3 regions of the Streptomyces sp. NPDC005784 genome follow, and region 3 is predicted to be linked to each of the others. Evidence: riboswitches for the same ligand, from Rfam matches in the RefSeq annotation. Region 3 holds a riboswitch; each other region holds the start of a gene.
What was found. Region 3 has a riboswitch for thiamine pyrophosphate ahead of thiC (phosphomethylpyrimidine synthase ThiC). Riboswitches for the same ligand answer to the same signal wherever they lie in the genome.

Region 1 (4,312 bases), on a different contig from region 3:
CTCGCCGTCCACCTTCGCGCTGATCGACTCGAACATCGGGCCGAGCGAGGCGTACGACTCAGGGGAGCCGCCGGGCATGATGCTCGGCCCGTGCAGGGCGCCCTCCTCGCCGCCGGACACACCCGCGCCGACGAAGTGGATGCCCCGTTCGCGCAGTGACTGTTCACGGCGCCGGGTGTCGGTGAAGTGGGCGTTGCCACCGTCGATGATCATGTCGCCGGTCTCGAGCAGCGGGGCGAACTCCTCTATGACGGCGTCGGTGGCCGCACCCGCCTGCACCATGATCATCAGGCGGCGGGGCCGCTCCAGTGCGGCCACGAACTCCTCGGCCGACTCGGCCGCCACGAAGGCGCCCTCATGCCCGAACTCCTCGACCAGTGCCTTGGTGCGTGCGGGGGTGCGGTTGTGGACGGCGACGGTGTAGCCGTTCCGGGCGAAGTTGCGGGCCAGATTGCGGCCCATCACCGCGAGCCCTGTGACGCCGATCTGCGCGGTCGCCTTCATGGTGTGCTCCTTGGATCCGGATCTGCCTGCCCGCGTCCCTGACGGGCGAGCAGACGACTGTCGCTGTGCCGATCAGTACGCACGACAGGGGCCGAGGTGTTCACCTTCCGAGGCAGGTGGTGCGCCGGATCGCGGACCCGGGTCTCCGGGCGACGTGCGGAGGCGGACGCTCCGGAACTCCGGAACTCCGGTCGGCGGTCAGCCGGTTCGGCGCAGTCGCCACCCGTGGTCCACCGGTCCGATGCCGGCGCCGAGCGCGAAACCGGCCTCGATCGCGGCGGTCACGTACTCCTTGGCCCGCCGTACGGCCTCCGGCACCGAAAGGCCCTCGGCCAGGCCCACCGCGATGGCCGAGGCGAGCGTGCACCCGGTGCCGTGCGTGTGCCGGTTGTCGTGGCGCGGCGCGCGCAGCCAGTGCTCCGCCGTTCCGTCGGTGAGCAGATCGACGGCCTGTCCCGGCAGATGGCCCCCCTTGACCAGCACCCAACGGGGACCGTACGTGAGCAGCCGGTCGGCGGCCCGGCGCATGCCCTCCTCGTCCTTCACCTTCACCCCGGTGAGCTGCGCGACCTCGTCGAGATTCGGGGTGGCCACCGTCGCCCGCGGCAGCAACAGGGTCCGTGCGGCATCCAGCGCGTCATCGGCCAACAGCCGGTCCCCGTGCTTGGAGACGCTCACGGGGTCCACGACGACCGGGGCGCCCACGTCGGACAGCAGCTCGGCGACCGTCGTGACCAGGCCGGGCGACGAGAGCATCCCGGTCTTCACGGCCTGGACGCCGATGTCGTCGACCACACTGCGGTACTGGGCGCGTACCGCCTCCTCGGACAGTTCCCAGGCGCCCTGCACACCCACGGAGTTCTGCGCGGTCACCGCGGTGAGCACGCTCATCCCATGGGCGCCCAGCGCGAGCATGGTCTTCAGGTCGGCCTGGATTCCGGCACCTCCGCCGGAGTCGGATCCGGCGATCGTCAGGACGCGGGGCGGAGTGGCCATACGAGGTTCCTCTCGGGTTCGGGTTCGGGCGCGAGGCTCTCGACCGGCGGAGCGACGGACAGCCCTCAGACCCGGCGACGCAGCCGCAGTGGGGCGTAGAGGGCGAGGGCGACGACGAACGCCACGTAGTACGAGAGATCGGCGCCGTGCAGCGCGTCGGCCACCGGACCGACGTACAGGCCGGTGTCCATGAACGGCACGGCCGCGCCGAACGCCGCGACGAAGGCGACCAGCGACGGCCATCCGGAGCGCGGACGGGAGATCTCGACGGCGACGTCGACCGGGGCGCCGCCGCGCTCCCGCCCGCGGGCGATCCAGTCGACGACGACGATCGCGACGAACCCGGGGATCCAATAGCCCACGAACAGCAGCACGTTCTGGAAGCGGGCCGTGGTGTCGGCGGCGTGCATCCAGAGCACCAGCGGGAAGCCGAGCCCGGCGGCCAGGGCGGCGGCCACCGGGCGCGGTATCCGCACGCCCAGGGTCTGCAGCGCCAGCGAACCGCTGTAGTCGTTCATCGCGTTGCTGCACACGGCCGCCAGGGCCACGGCCAGCAGCCCGAACGCGCCCGCCGTCCCGCCGCCCAGCAGCACGTCCACGCCCGCCGCCGTCTGGTCGGTCAGCACCGACGCGCCCCACAGGCCGAGAACCTGCACGGCGACGAAGGACACGACGAGGCCGAGCAGGGTGCACCAGAACATCCGCGGTCGGGACGTGGTGCGCGGCAGATAGCGGCTGAAGTCACCGGCGTACGGCGCCCAGGACAGCGAGAGGCTGAGCGCGATGGTGCTGGTGAGCACGAACGCGCCCGCGCGGTCGGCGCCGGTCGCGGCCCCGGTCGCCGCCGGATGGACGCCGTCCAGCATGCGCCAGGCGATCACCGCGAACGCGATGGCGAGCACGAACGTCATGATGATCTGCAGGCGGTGGATCGCCTCGTAGCCGAGGATGCCGAGAGCCCCCTGGGCAAGCATCATGACGAGCACGCCGAGCCAGAACGGCCAGCCGCACAGCCGCGCCAGCGCGTCCCCGCCGAACAGCCCGATCAGCGCGTCCCAGGCGACCGAGGACAGCCACTGGAGCATCCCGGGCAGCACCACCGCCCGGCCGAACGCGAGCCGTGCGAGCGGGAGTTGGCCGGTGCCGGTGAGGCCGCCCCAGGTGCTGAGGTAGGCGGTGGGCAGCGCGCCGAGCACGGTCCCGAGGACCACCGCCGCGAGGGCGGTACCGAAGTCCAGGCCCAGCGCGATGCCGATGGTTCCGGTGAACACGCCCGTCATCGTCAGGTTCGGAGCGAACCACACGGTGAACAGGCGCCCGGCGCCGCCGTACCGGTTGTTCTCGGGGACCGGATCGATGCCGTGCCCCTCCACCCGCAGGTCGCCGGGTGCGGCGGGCATCCGTCCGTCGAAGACGGCGGGCCGGCCGTCGGCGGGCAGCCCGCCGGAAACATGCGCCAATGGCATGGAAGACATCCCTCCGCCAGTACGAACTGGTTCAGGTTCGACGGGTGTGATCTCAGCCCTCGGACGGGGCACCCCGTGTCCGGTACTACGACGGACACATTAGCCCGATCGCCCAGGTTGTGGGTACGGCGGCTCCCGGGCACGGCAGCTGTTGCGTACGGCGGCCCCTGCGTGGGGCGGTCCTGCGTCGGCGGCCCCTGCGCAGGGCGGCCCCTGTGTACGGCGGAGGTACCCGTCCCCGGTCTCCACGGGACGCGGTGGATCGTGTCCGCACGGGACACGGCGGCTCGTCCAGGGTGCCGGGTCCCCCTCGGGCCCTCCACCGGCCCCTTGGAGTCACCCACCCGGAGCAGTGCCCGCCCGCATGCTCCGTTTCATCCGAGCGGCCCGGCCCGGCCTTTCGCAGCGCGGCGCGCGCCGCCCCTCGGTACTGTCGGAAGTGATCGCCGCTCGCTCTCCGCTCCCGGGTTCCCGGACCCCGGTGGCCGGGCGGAAGGAGGCAGAGTGCCGTGACCGTGATCTCCCTGAAGTCAGCGCAACTGCGGGAAGGGCCCACCCTCCCGTACGCCGAGGCCGGCTACCCCAGTGGTACACCGGTCGTCTTCGTGCACGGTCTGGCCGACTCCTGGTGGTCCTTCGAGCCCCTTCTGAGGCGCCTTCCGGCGTCCCTGCACGGCTACGCGCCCACGCAGCGCGGGCACGGCGATGCCGACCGGCCTCCGGAGGGCTACACCCCCGACGACTTCGCCGCCGACCTGGTGGCCTTCCTGGACGCGGTCGACATCCCCCGCGCCCTGCTGGTCGGGGCGTCAAGCGGCGGCGTACCGGCCCGGATCGTCGCCGGCACCTACCCCGACCGCATCGCGGGTCTGGTTCTGCTCGGCGTCCCCGGCACTCTCGCGGACAAGCCGGCGGCGGCCGCGATGGGGAAGTCTCTCGAAGACCTCTCCGACCCTGTGCCCCGCGCGTTCGTCGAGGACTTCCTGGCCGGCACGGCGGCCCGCCCGATCGCCCGGGGGTTCATCGAGACCATGGTCGAGGAGAACCTCAAACTCCCCGCGTACGTCTGGAGGGAGACCGTGCGCGGTCTCCTCGACGCCGATCTAGGTGCGACCCTCGCGGGCATCCTGGTGCCCACCCTCGTCATCTGGGGCGAACAGGACGAGTTCCTTCCCCGCGTCGACCAGCAGACCATCCTGGACGCCGTCCACGGTGCCGCCTTCGTCGCCTACGAAGGCACTGGCCATGTCGTCCACTGGGAACAGCCCGAACGCGTGGTCGCCGACATCACCGCGTTCGCCACGCGGATCGAACACCCCGGCACTCCTTACGGCAGCCCCTGACCC
Region 2 (4,312 bases), on a different contig from region 3:
TGAGATCGCCCGCGCGCCCGAGCAGCTGGGCCACGGCGACCGGCAGTGTCGGGTTGTCGGGCCGTGCGATGAAGACGGTCGCCCCGAACTCCCCGAGGGAGACGGCGAAGGCGAACCCGGCCGCGACCAGCAGCGCCCGCCGCACCATCGGCAGATCGACCTCGCGCCACACCCGCCAGGGCGATGCCCCCAGCACGGCCGCGGCCTCCCGCAGCCGCCCGTCCACCGCCCGCAGCACGGGCAGCATCGTCCGTACGACGAAGGGGACACCCACCAGCGCCTGCGCCAGCGGCACCAGGATCCAGCTGGCACGCAGATCCAGCGGCGGCTCGTCCAGCGCGATCAGGAACCCGAAACCCACGGTCACCGCGGAGACGCCGAGCGGCAGCATCAGCAGCGCGTCGAAGCCCCGCATGAGACGACCGGCGCGCCGGGTGAGGGCCGCGGCGGCCAGACCGCCGATGAGCACGGCGATGGCGGTGGCGGCGAGCGCGTACTCCAGCGAGTTGCCGACCGCCTCGATCGGGGCGACGAGGAAGACACCGCCGTCGTCGTCGGCGAGCGCCCGGTAGTACCCGAATCCCGGTGCGCCGAGGGACCGCTGGACGAGGACGGCGAGCGGCAGCACGAGGAGGACCGCGATGCTCACCAGCACGCCCGCGAGGAGCGCCCACTGCCCGGCACCGCGCGGCCGGCGCGCGGTCGTCTCCGGGGCCACCAGACGCAGGGCGGTCTCCCGTCGGCGTACGGTCGCCGCGTGCACGGCGAGGATCGCGCCCACCGCCACGAACTGGACGATCGTGAGCACGGCCGCCGTCGCGAGGTCGAAGATCTCGGAGGTCTGCCGGTAGATCTCGACTTCGAGGGTCGAGAAGGTGGGACCGCCGAGGATCTGCACCACACCGAACGAGGTGAAGGTGAAGAGGAAGACCATGAGGGCGGCGGCGGCCACGGCCGGCCCGAGGGCCGGCAGCGTCACCCTGCGCCACGCCGCGAAACGCGAGGCGCCGAGCATGCGCGCGGCCTCCTCCTGGCGCGGGTCGAGTTGCGACCAGAGCCCGCCGACGGTCCGTACGACGACCGCGTAGTTGAAGAAGACATGGGCGAGCAGGATCGCCCACACCGTGGTGTCCAGCCGTACGCCCCAGAGCTCGTCGAGCAGCCCGCCCCGGCCGAGCAGCGCGAGGAACGCCGTACCGACGACCACGGTCGGCAGCACGAAGGGCACCGTCACCACGGCCCGGAGGATCTGCTTGCCCCTGAAATCGAAGCGCGCGAAGACATACGCGCCGGGGAGCGCGATCAGCAGCGTGAGCGCCGTCGAGGCGAGCGCCTGCCAGGTGGTGAACCACAGCACGTGCCGGATGTCCGGCCGGGTCGCCACGTCCCAGATCCGGCCCAGTTGCCAGCCGCCGTCCCCGTGGAGGCCGCGCGAGACGATCGCGGCGACGGGGTAGGCGAAGAAGACCGCGAAGAACGCGACGGGCAGGACCATCAGCCCGAACCGCACCGCGCTCTGCCCGCGCGCCCTTCGCGAAGCCCCGCCGGGTCCGCCGGCCTCGTCGGCCCCGCCTGCTCCCTCGGCTACTTCAGTACGAGTGAGGTCCACGACTTGACCCACTGGTCGCGGTCGGCGGCGATCTTCGCGGGCGCCAGGGTCTCGGGATCCTTGGCCTGCGGACCGAACCGCGCGAACTCCGCGGGCACCTGCGCGCCCTCACGGACCGGGTAGACGAACATGTTGAGCGGCATGTCGTCCTGGAACTCCTTGGTGAGCAGGAAGTCCAGGAACGCCTTGCCGCCCTTGGCGTTCTTGGCGTGGCTGAGCAGACCCGCGTACTCGACCTGCCGGAAGCAGGTGCCGGCCGCGACCCCGGTCGGGGCGGTGGTGGGCTTCGGCTTGGCGTAGATGACCTCGGCGGGCGGCGAGGAGGCGTACGAGACGACGAGCGGCCGGTCGGCCTTGGCCTTCTTGCCGCCGGCGGACCCGGAGAACTCGTCGTTGTACGCCTGCTCCCAGCCGTCCACGACCTTCACCCCGTTGGCCTTGAGCTTCTTCCAGTAGCCCTGCCAGTTGTCGTCGCCGTAGTGGGCGGCCGACCCGAGCAGGAAGCCGAGGCCGGGCGAGGACGTGGCGGCGTTCTCGGTGACGAGGAGGTTCTTGTACGCGGGCTTGATCAGGTCGTCGAAGGACTGCGGCGGCGCCAGCTTGTGCTCGCTGAAGTAGGCCTTGTCGTAGTTGACGCAGATGTCACCCGTGTCGATGGGCGTGACCCGGTGCTTGTCCTGGTCGGTCCGGTACTCGGGCAGGACCAGGTCCACGCCCTTGGCCGTGTACGGCTGGAACAGCCCGTTGTCGAGCGCGCGGGAGAGCAGGGTGTTGTCGACGCCGAAGAAGACGTCGCCCTGCGGGTTGTCCTTGGTCAGGATGGCCTTGTTGACGGCCTGCCCGGCGTCGCCGTCCATGAGAACGCGGACCTTGTAGCCGGACTGCTTCTCGAAGTCCTTGAGCACGCTCTTCGACACGAGCCACGAGTTGTGGCTGACGAGCGTGATCGTCTTCGGATCGCCCGAGCCGGCGGCGTCGGACGAGCCGCACGCGGACAGCGCGGGCAACGCGACGAGGCCGAGCCCGACGGCCAACACTGCGAACCGCCTGCTGCTGGTGGTGATCACTGGATTCCTCCTGGGCGACCAGGAAGAGACGCGGCCCCGCCCGGGAACTCTGACGGTTCCCGGGCAGGGCGCAACAGCTTGAGTAATGACCGAACTTCCTACCCAGAATGACCTGGGCAAGGTTCAGAGGGTCTGCGGTCTGTCCCGCACTCTCAGCGCTGTGGCGCTCCCCTGTCGGAATATGAAGATGTCGGAATATGAAGATGTACTGACTCGGCTCAGACTACCGCTCGGTCGCGGCGAGCTGACCGCACGCTCCGTCGATCTCCTGGCCACGGGTGTCCCGGACGGTCACCGGCACGCCATGGGCCGCGATGGCCTCGACGAACGCCTTCTCGTCCTCGGGCCGCGAGGCGGTCCACTTCGAACCCGGGGTCGGGTTCAACGGGATGAGGTTGACGTGTACGGGCTTGCCCTTGAGCATCCGCCCGAGCCGGTCACCACGCCACGCCTGGTCGTTGATGTCCCGGATCAGGGCGTACTCGATCGACAGGCGCCGACCGGACTTGGCCGCGTACTCCCATCCGGCGTCCAGCACCTCGCGCACCTTCCACCGCGTGTTCACGGGGACGAGGGTGTCGCGCAGCTCGTCGTCGGGGGCGTGCAGGGAGATCGCGAGCCGGCACTTGAAGCCCTCGTCGGAGAACCGGTTGATGGCGGGGACCAGCCCGACCGTCGACACGGTGATGCCGCGCTGCGAGAGCCCGAGCCCGTCCGGCTCGGGGTCGGTGAGGGCCCGGATCGCCCCGACCACCCGCTTGTAGTTGGCGAGCGGCTCGCCCATCCCCATGAAGACGATGTTGCTCAGCCGCGCCGGACCCCCGGGGATCTCGCCGTCGCGGAGCGACCGCATACCGTCGACGATCTGGTGCACGATCTCGCCGGTCGACAGGTTCCGGTCGAGGCCGGCCTGTCCGGTGGCGCAGAACGGACAGTTCATCCCGCAGCCCGCCTGCGAGCTGATGCACATGGTCACCCGGTCCGGGTAGCGCATCAGCACGGACTCGACGAGCGTGCCGTCGAAGAGCCGCCACAGGGTCTTGCGGGTGGTGTCCTGGTCGGTCGACAGGTGCCGTACGACCGTCATCAGCTCGGGAAGCAGCGCCTCCTGGAGCTTGCCGCGCGAGGCGGCCGGGATGTCGGTCCACTCCGCGGGGTCGTGCGCGAACCGGGCGAAGTAGTGCTGCGAGAGCTGCTTGGCACGAAACGGCTTCTCACCGATCGCGGCAACCGCCTCTTTGCGCTCGGCGGGAGTGAGATCGGCAAGGTGCCGCGGCGGCTTCTTGGCTCCGCGCGGCGCGACAAAAGTAAGTTCTCCGGGCTTAGGCATGGCTGTACCAGTGTCGCAGATCAACTCCGCCGGCCCAGGCCGGAGTGGGGGTGGGGGCGGTCACCCGCGGGTGCCGTCCATCAGCGGTGGTCGACCTCGGACGGCCCAGGGATGGCCGAGGTCTCGTGGAAACCGCTGTTCATCGGCGCGGTCATCACGGGCGACGACCGCGTGCGCCTTTATTTCCGTTCACCAGAGCGGGACCGCACGTACGGTGTGGACGTGCTGATCAGCCGTACGGGGCCCGGCCTGCTCGGCGCCATGGTTTCCCCCGCGTTCCTGGCGAACGAGCATCTGCATCGCCCT
Region 3 (4,312 bases):
CGAGCGTATAGAACGGAGCTTCATCACAGATCTCCTGCTGAAGGTCGATGTTCTCCTTGATCTTGTGCATCGGGACATGTCCCGGGCCTTCGATCATCGTCTGTACTTGAAAACGCTTCGCGATCGTGTTGAGTTCCCCGAGCGTCCTCAACTCGGCGAATTGTGCTGCGTCGTTGGCGTCCGCGATGGAGCCGGGCCGCAGACCGTCGCCGAGCGAGTAGGTGACGTCGTACGCGGCGAGGATCTCGCAGAGATCCTCGAAGTGCTCGTACAGGAACGACTCCTTGTGGTGCGCGAGGCACCAGGCAGCCATGATCGAGCCACCGCGCGAGACGATGCCGGTCTTGCGGTTCGCGGTGAGCGGCACATACGCCAGGCGGACGCCCGCGTGGACCGTCATGTAGTCCACGCCCTGTTCGGCCTGTTCGATGACTGTGTCCTTGTAGATCTCCCAGGTCAGCTCCTCGGCGCGGCCGTCGACCTTCTCCAGCGCCTGGTAGAGCGGCACCGTGCCGATGGGAACGGGGGAGTTGCGCAGCACCCATTCGCGCGTGGTGTGGATGTTGCGTCCGGTCGACAGGTCCATGACCGTGTCGGCGCCCCAGCGGGTCGCCCAGGTCATCTTCTCGACCTCCTCCTCGATGGAGGAAGTGACCGCGGAATTGCCGATGTTGGCGTTGACCTTCACCAGGAACCGCTTGCCGATGATCATCGGCTCGATCTCCGGGTGGTTGACGTTCACGGGCAGCACCGCCCGACCGGCGGCGATCTCCTCCCGTACGACCTCGGGGTCGACGTTCTCGCGGACCGCCACGAACTCCATCTCGGGTGTGATCTCGCCGCGTCGGGCGTACGCGAGCTGGGTGACCGCCTGCCCGGCGCGCCCCCGGCGCGGCTGGCGCGGTCGCCCGGGAAAGACAGCGTCGAGGTTGCGCAGTCCCCCGCGCGGGGATGTGTGCTTGATCCCGTCGTCCTCGAGGCGGACGGGACGGCCCGCGTACTCCTCGGTGTCTCCGCGGGCAATGATCCAGCTCTCGCGCAGCGGCGCCAGCCCCCTGCGCACATCGGTGTCGACGGTCGGATCGGTGTACGGGCCGGAGGTGTCGTACAGCGTCACGGACTGACCGTTGGTGAGGTGCACCTGGCGAACCGGCACCCGCAGATCGGGACGCGTACCCCCGACGTATGCCTTGTGCCAGCCGATGGACTTCCCGGCCTCGCCGTTCGTGGACGGCGACGAAGCCCCGTCCGTCTGGCTGGAGGCAGGCGTGCGTACGTCCTTGTTGGTCATGAGACCTACTCCCTACGCCGGCATTACCCGGTAACAGGTTCAGCGGTCGACGCAGCAGCTTCCGTTCGTCGATGTTTCATGTGAAACATCGCGAAACGGAGGTCAGCGCCCTCTCAGCCCGGTGCTCCGAGCTCCCGCGTGTGCAAAGGTGCCTCCACGCTAGCGTCATATTTGGCATGGTGAACAGAGGGCCCTTGCCGTTCTTGCGATGATCGGGCGGTGACAACGACCCAGCAGCACCCGTTCCCGCCGTCCGAGCCGCCGCGGCGTCCGGGCTCCGACGACGGCCATGGGCATGGCTCCGGCAACGGACACGGCCATGGGCCGGGTGGTTCTGGTCCCGGACCGGGCAGTGAGCATCACGGTCCCGGCGGCGGGCACGGGCCCGGTCCCGCCGGTGAGCACGGCGGGGATTCGAGCGCCGGGCACGGGCACTCGCACAGCCACGGTCCCGCCGCGCCGGTCTCCAAGCACCTGCGCAAGGTCATCGCCGCGGTGCTGATCCCCTTCGCGGCCGCGGTCGCGGTGGGTCTCGTGGTGCTGTGGCCCGGCGGGGCCGCTTCCCACCAGCGCACCGGTGTCGGCTTCGACCGCCAGACTCAGCAGGCGACGGTCACCAGGATCGACCAGGTGGACTGCAAGTCCGTGAACGCCTCCGCGGAGACCCCGGCGGGCGACACCTCCACCGCCGAGGGATCCTCCGCTCAGAAGCGGGCGGCGGGTGAATGCAAGAAGGCGACGGTCCGGATCGACACCGGCAAGGACAAGGGCCGTACGTTCATCGAAATCGTTCAGCCGGATCAGTCACGGCAGTTGCGTCAGAGCGAGAAGGTCGTCGTCGCGTACGAGCCCTCCGCACCCAAGGACCTCCAGTACTCGGTCACGGACGCGAACCGGAAGCTGCCTCTGACGCTGCTCGCCGGGATCTTCGCCGTGGTCGTCGTGGTGATCGGCCGGATGCGCGGCGTCATGGCGCTGGTCGCCCTGGCCATCAGCTTCATGATCCTGAACTTCTTCATCCTGCCCGCGATCCTCCAGGGCTCGAACCCACTGCTCGTGGCCGTTGTCGGTTCCAGCGCGATCATGTTGATCGCGCTCTACATGTGCCACGGCCTGTCGGCCCGGACATCCGTGGCGGTGGTGGGCACCCTGCTCTCACTGGTGCTGATCGGCCTCCTCGGCTCGGTGTTCATCGACTGGGCCGTACTGACCGGCAACACCGACGACAGCACCGGTCTGATCCACGGTCTGTACCCGTCCATCGACATGAGCGGTCTGCTGCTGGCCGGAGTCATCATCGGCTCGCTCGGTGTCCTCGACGACGTGACGGTGACGCAGACTTCCGCGGTCTGGGAACTGCACGAGGCGAACCCCACGATGGGCTGGCGTGGCCTGTACCGCGCGGGCATCCGTATCGGCCGCGACCACATCGCGTCGGTCGTCAACACGCTCGTCCTGGCCTACGCGGGCGCCGCGCTGCCGCTGTTGCTGCTCTTCTCGATCGCGCAGAGCAGCGTGGGCACCGTCGCCAACAGCGAACTGGTCGCCGAGGAGATCGTGCGCACCCTGGTCGGATCGATCGGTCTGGTCGCCGCTGTGCCGGTGACGACCGCGCTGGCCGCCCTGGTGGTCGCCGCGGACCGTGAGGGGACCACGGCCGTCCCCGTGGAGCCCGCGGCCGCCAGGACTCCGGCACGGAGCGGGAAGGGACGCCGCCGCAAGCACTGAGCCGTCCGCCGGAAGCGCTGAAACCATCCTGCACGGACGCCCCTTGTGAGGAAGCGTTACTCCGCTCCGGGCTGCCGGGACTTCAGCCCGCGCTCTGCTCCTCCGCGAGGATGCGGTCGAGCGCTTCGTCGAGGGATGTGTCGAAACCCGCGAGGGAGCGCTCCTGCCCGAGCGGTACCAGCTTGTCCGTCCGGTCGAGAAACGCGACGAGCGGCGCGGCCCCGGACCGGAACAGTGCGTGATCGCCACCCACCTGAAGCCGGATCAGCACCTCGCCGAATTCCTCCGGGTCGGCCGGAGCGATGTGCACATCACCGTCACCGCACGGCCTGCCGACTCCGTCGATCAGCAGCTCCCGCCCGAACGCCCAGGTCACAGGCGCGTCGCCGGGCAAGTGGAAGGTCAGCCGCACGGCGTACGGATCACCGGTCTCGTACCGCAGCTCGACCGGAATGCGGAAGGACAGCTCCTCGGACACGAGGAAACTCATCATGACCTCTGCCTGCACCGACTCGCGCATCGCCTACCCCGTCGTTTGCCATCGACTGGCCAGGAATCGTCCCCCTGACACTGCTTGAAATCTTGCTCAACGTGCATGCCACATTACAAGGAGTGAGTTTTCAGATACTGATAGAGATGGCGAGTGTTCCTAGCAGCCTGCCGACTTCACTCTGCAACTTCCTTGCCGCGGGCAGCAGTCGGTCGACCTGGTGGGAAGGGAGGGAAAGGGCCACGGCCGCGGCCGAACTGCCCGCGGTGATCGGGATCGCGGCACAGACCGTGCCCAGCGCGTACTCCTGCCGCTCGGTCACCGGTTCCATCCGCCCCGTCCGTTCCAGGCGTCGCAGCAGACTGTCCTTGTCACGCACCGTGTACGGAGTGATCGGCTTCACCGGGTAGCGATCGAGGTGGTCACGCCGGGCCTGGTCGTCCAGCTGGGCCAGCAGACACTGGCCGATCGCGTGGGCGTGCCCGGTCTCACGGAAGTCGGCCCACTCCTCGACCGCGGGGTTAGCCGGGGTGTCGGCGACGCACATGACCTCGATCTCGCCGTCGCGGTAGACCGCGTAATACACGGGTACGCCGAGCGCATCGCGCCAGTGCGCGAGCGTGTCCCGCACCGTGCTGCGACGTTTCTGCTGGGCTCCGCTGCTGCTCAGCCGCTCGGCGGCCTCACCGAGGAAGAAAAGCCCTCTGTCGCGGCGCAGGTAGCCCTCGTGAACCAGGGTGCGCAGCAGGTGGTAGGCGGTCGGCAGCGCGAGTCCCGCCTCCCGGGCGAGCTGCTTGGCGGGG

Region 1: another riboswitch for thiamine pyrophosphate. It lies ahead of ACFYR3_RS26305 (cytosine permease); the one in region 3 lies ahead of thiC (phosphomethylpyrimidine synthase ThiC).
Region 2: another riboswitch for thiamine pyrophosphate. It lies ahead of ACFYR3_RS18605 (thiamine ABC transporter substrate binding subunit); the one in region 3 lies ahead of thiC (phosphomethylpyrimidine synthase ThiC).

The regions. Positions count from the first base shown of each region.
Region 1 covers NZ_JBIAIQ010000018.1:94,041-98,352, reverse strand. The annotation lists gene gndA (NADP-dependent phosphogluconate dehydrogenase) at 1-504, opposite strand, end outside; gene thiD (bifunctional hydroxymethylpyrimidine kinase/phosphomethylpyrimidine kinase) at 703-1,500, opposite strand; gene ACFYR3_RS26305 (cytosine permease) at 1,566-2,966, opposite strand; TPP riboswitch at 2,958-3,052, opposite strand; gene ACFYR3_RS26300 (alpha/beta hydrolase) at 3,476-4,309, shown strand.
Region 2 covers NZ_JBIAIQ010000010.1:108,366-112,677, forward strand. The annotation lists gene ACFYR3_RS18600 (ABC transporter permease) at 1-1,609, opposite strand, end outside; gene ACFYR3_RS18605 (thiamine ABC transporter substrate binding subunit) at 1,585-2,676, opposite strand; TPP riboswitch at 2,754-2,859, opposite strand; gene rlmN (23S rRNA (adenine(2503)-C(2))-methyltransferase RlmN) at 2,900-4,006, opposite strand; gene ACFYR3_RS18615 (hypothetical protein) at 4,118-4,312, shown strand, end outside.
Region 3 covers NZ_JBIAIQ010000002.1:510,241-514,552, reverse strand. The annotation lists gene thiC (phosphomethylpyrimidine synthase ThiC) at 1-1,291, opposite strand, end outside; TPP riboswitch at 1,284-1,439, opposite strand; gene ACFYR3_RS05190 (YibE/F family protein) at 1,511-3,019, shown strand; gene ACFYR3_RS05185 (SsgA family sporulation/cell division regulator) at 3,102-3,539, opposite strand; gene ACFYR3_RS05180 (IclR family transcriptional regulator) at 3,640-4,312, opposite strand, start outside.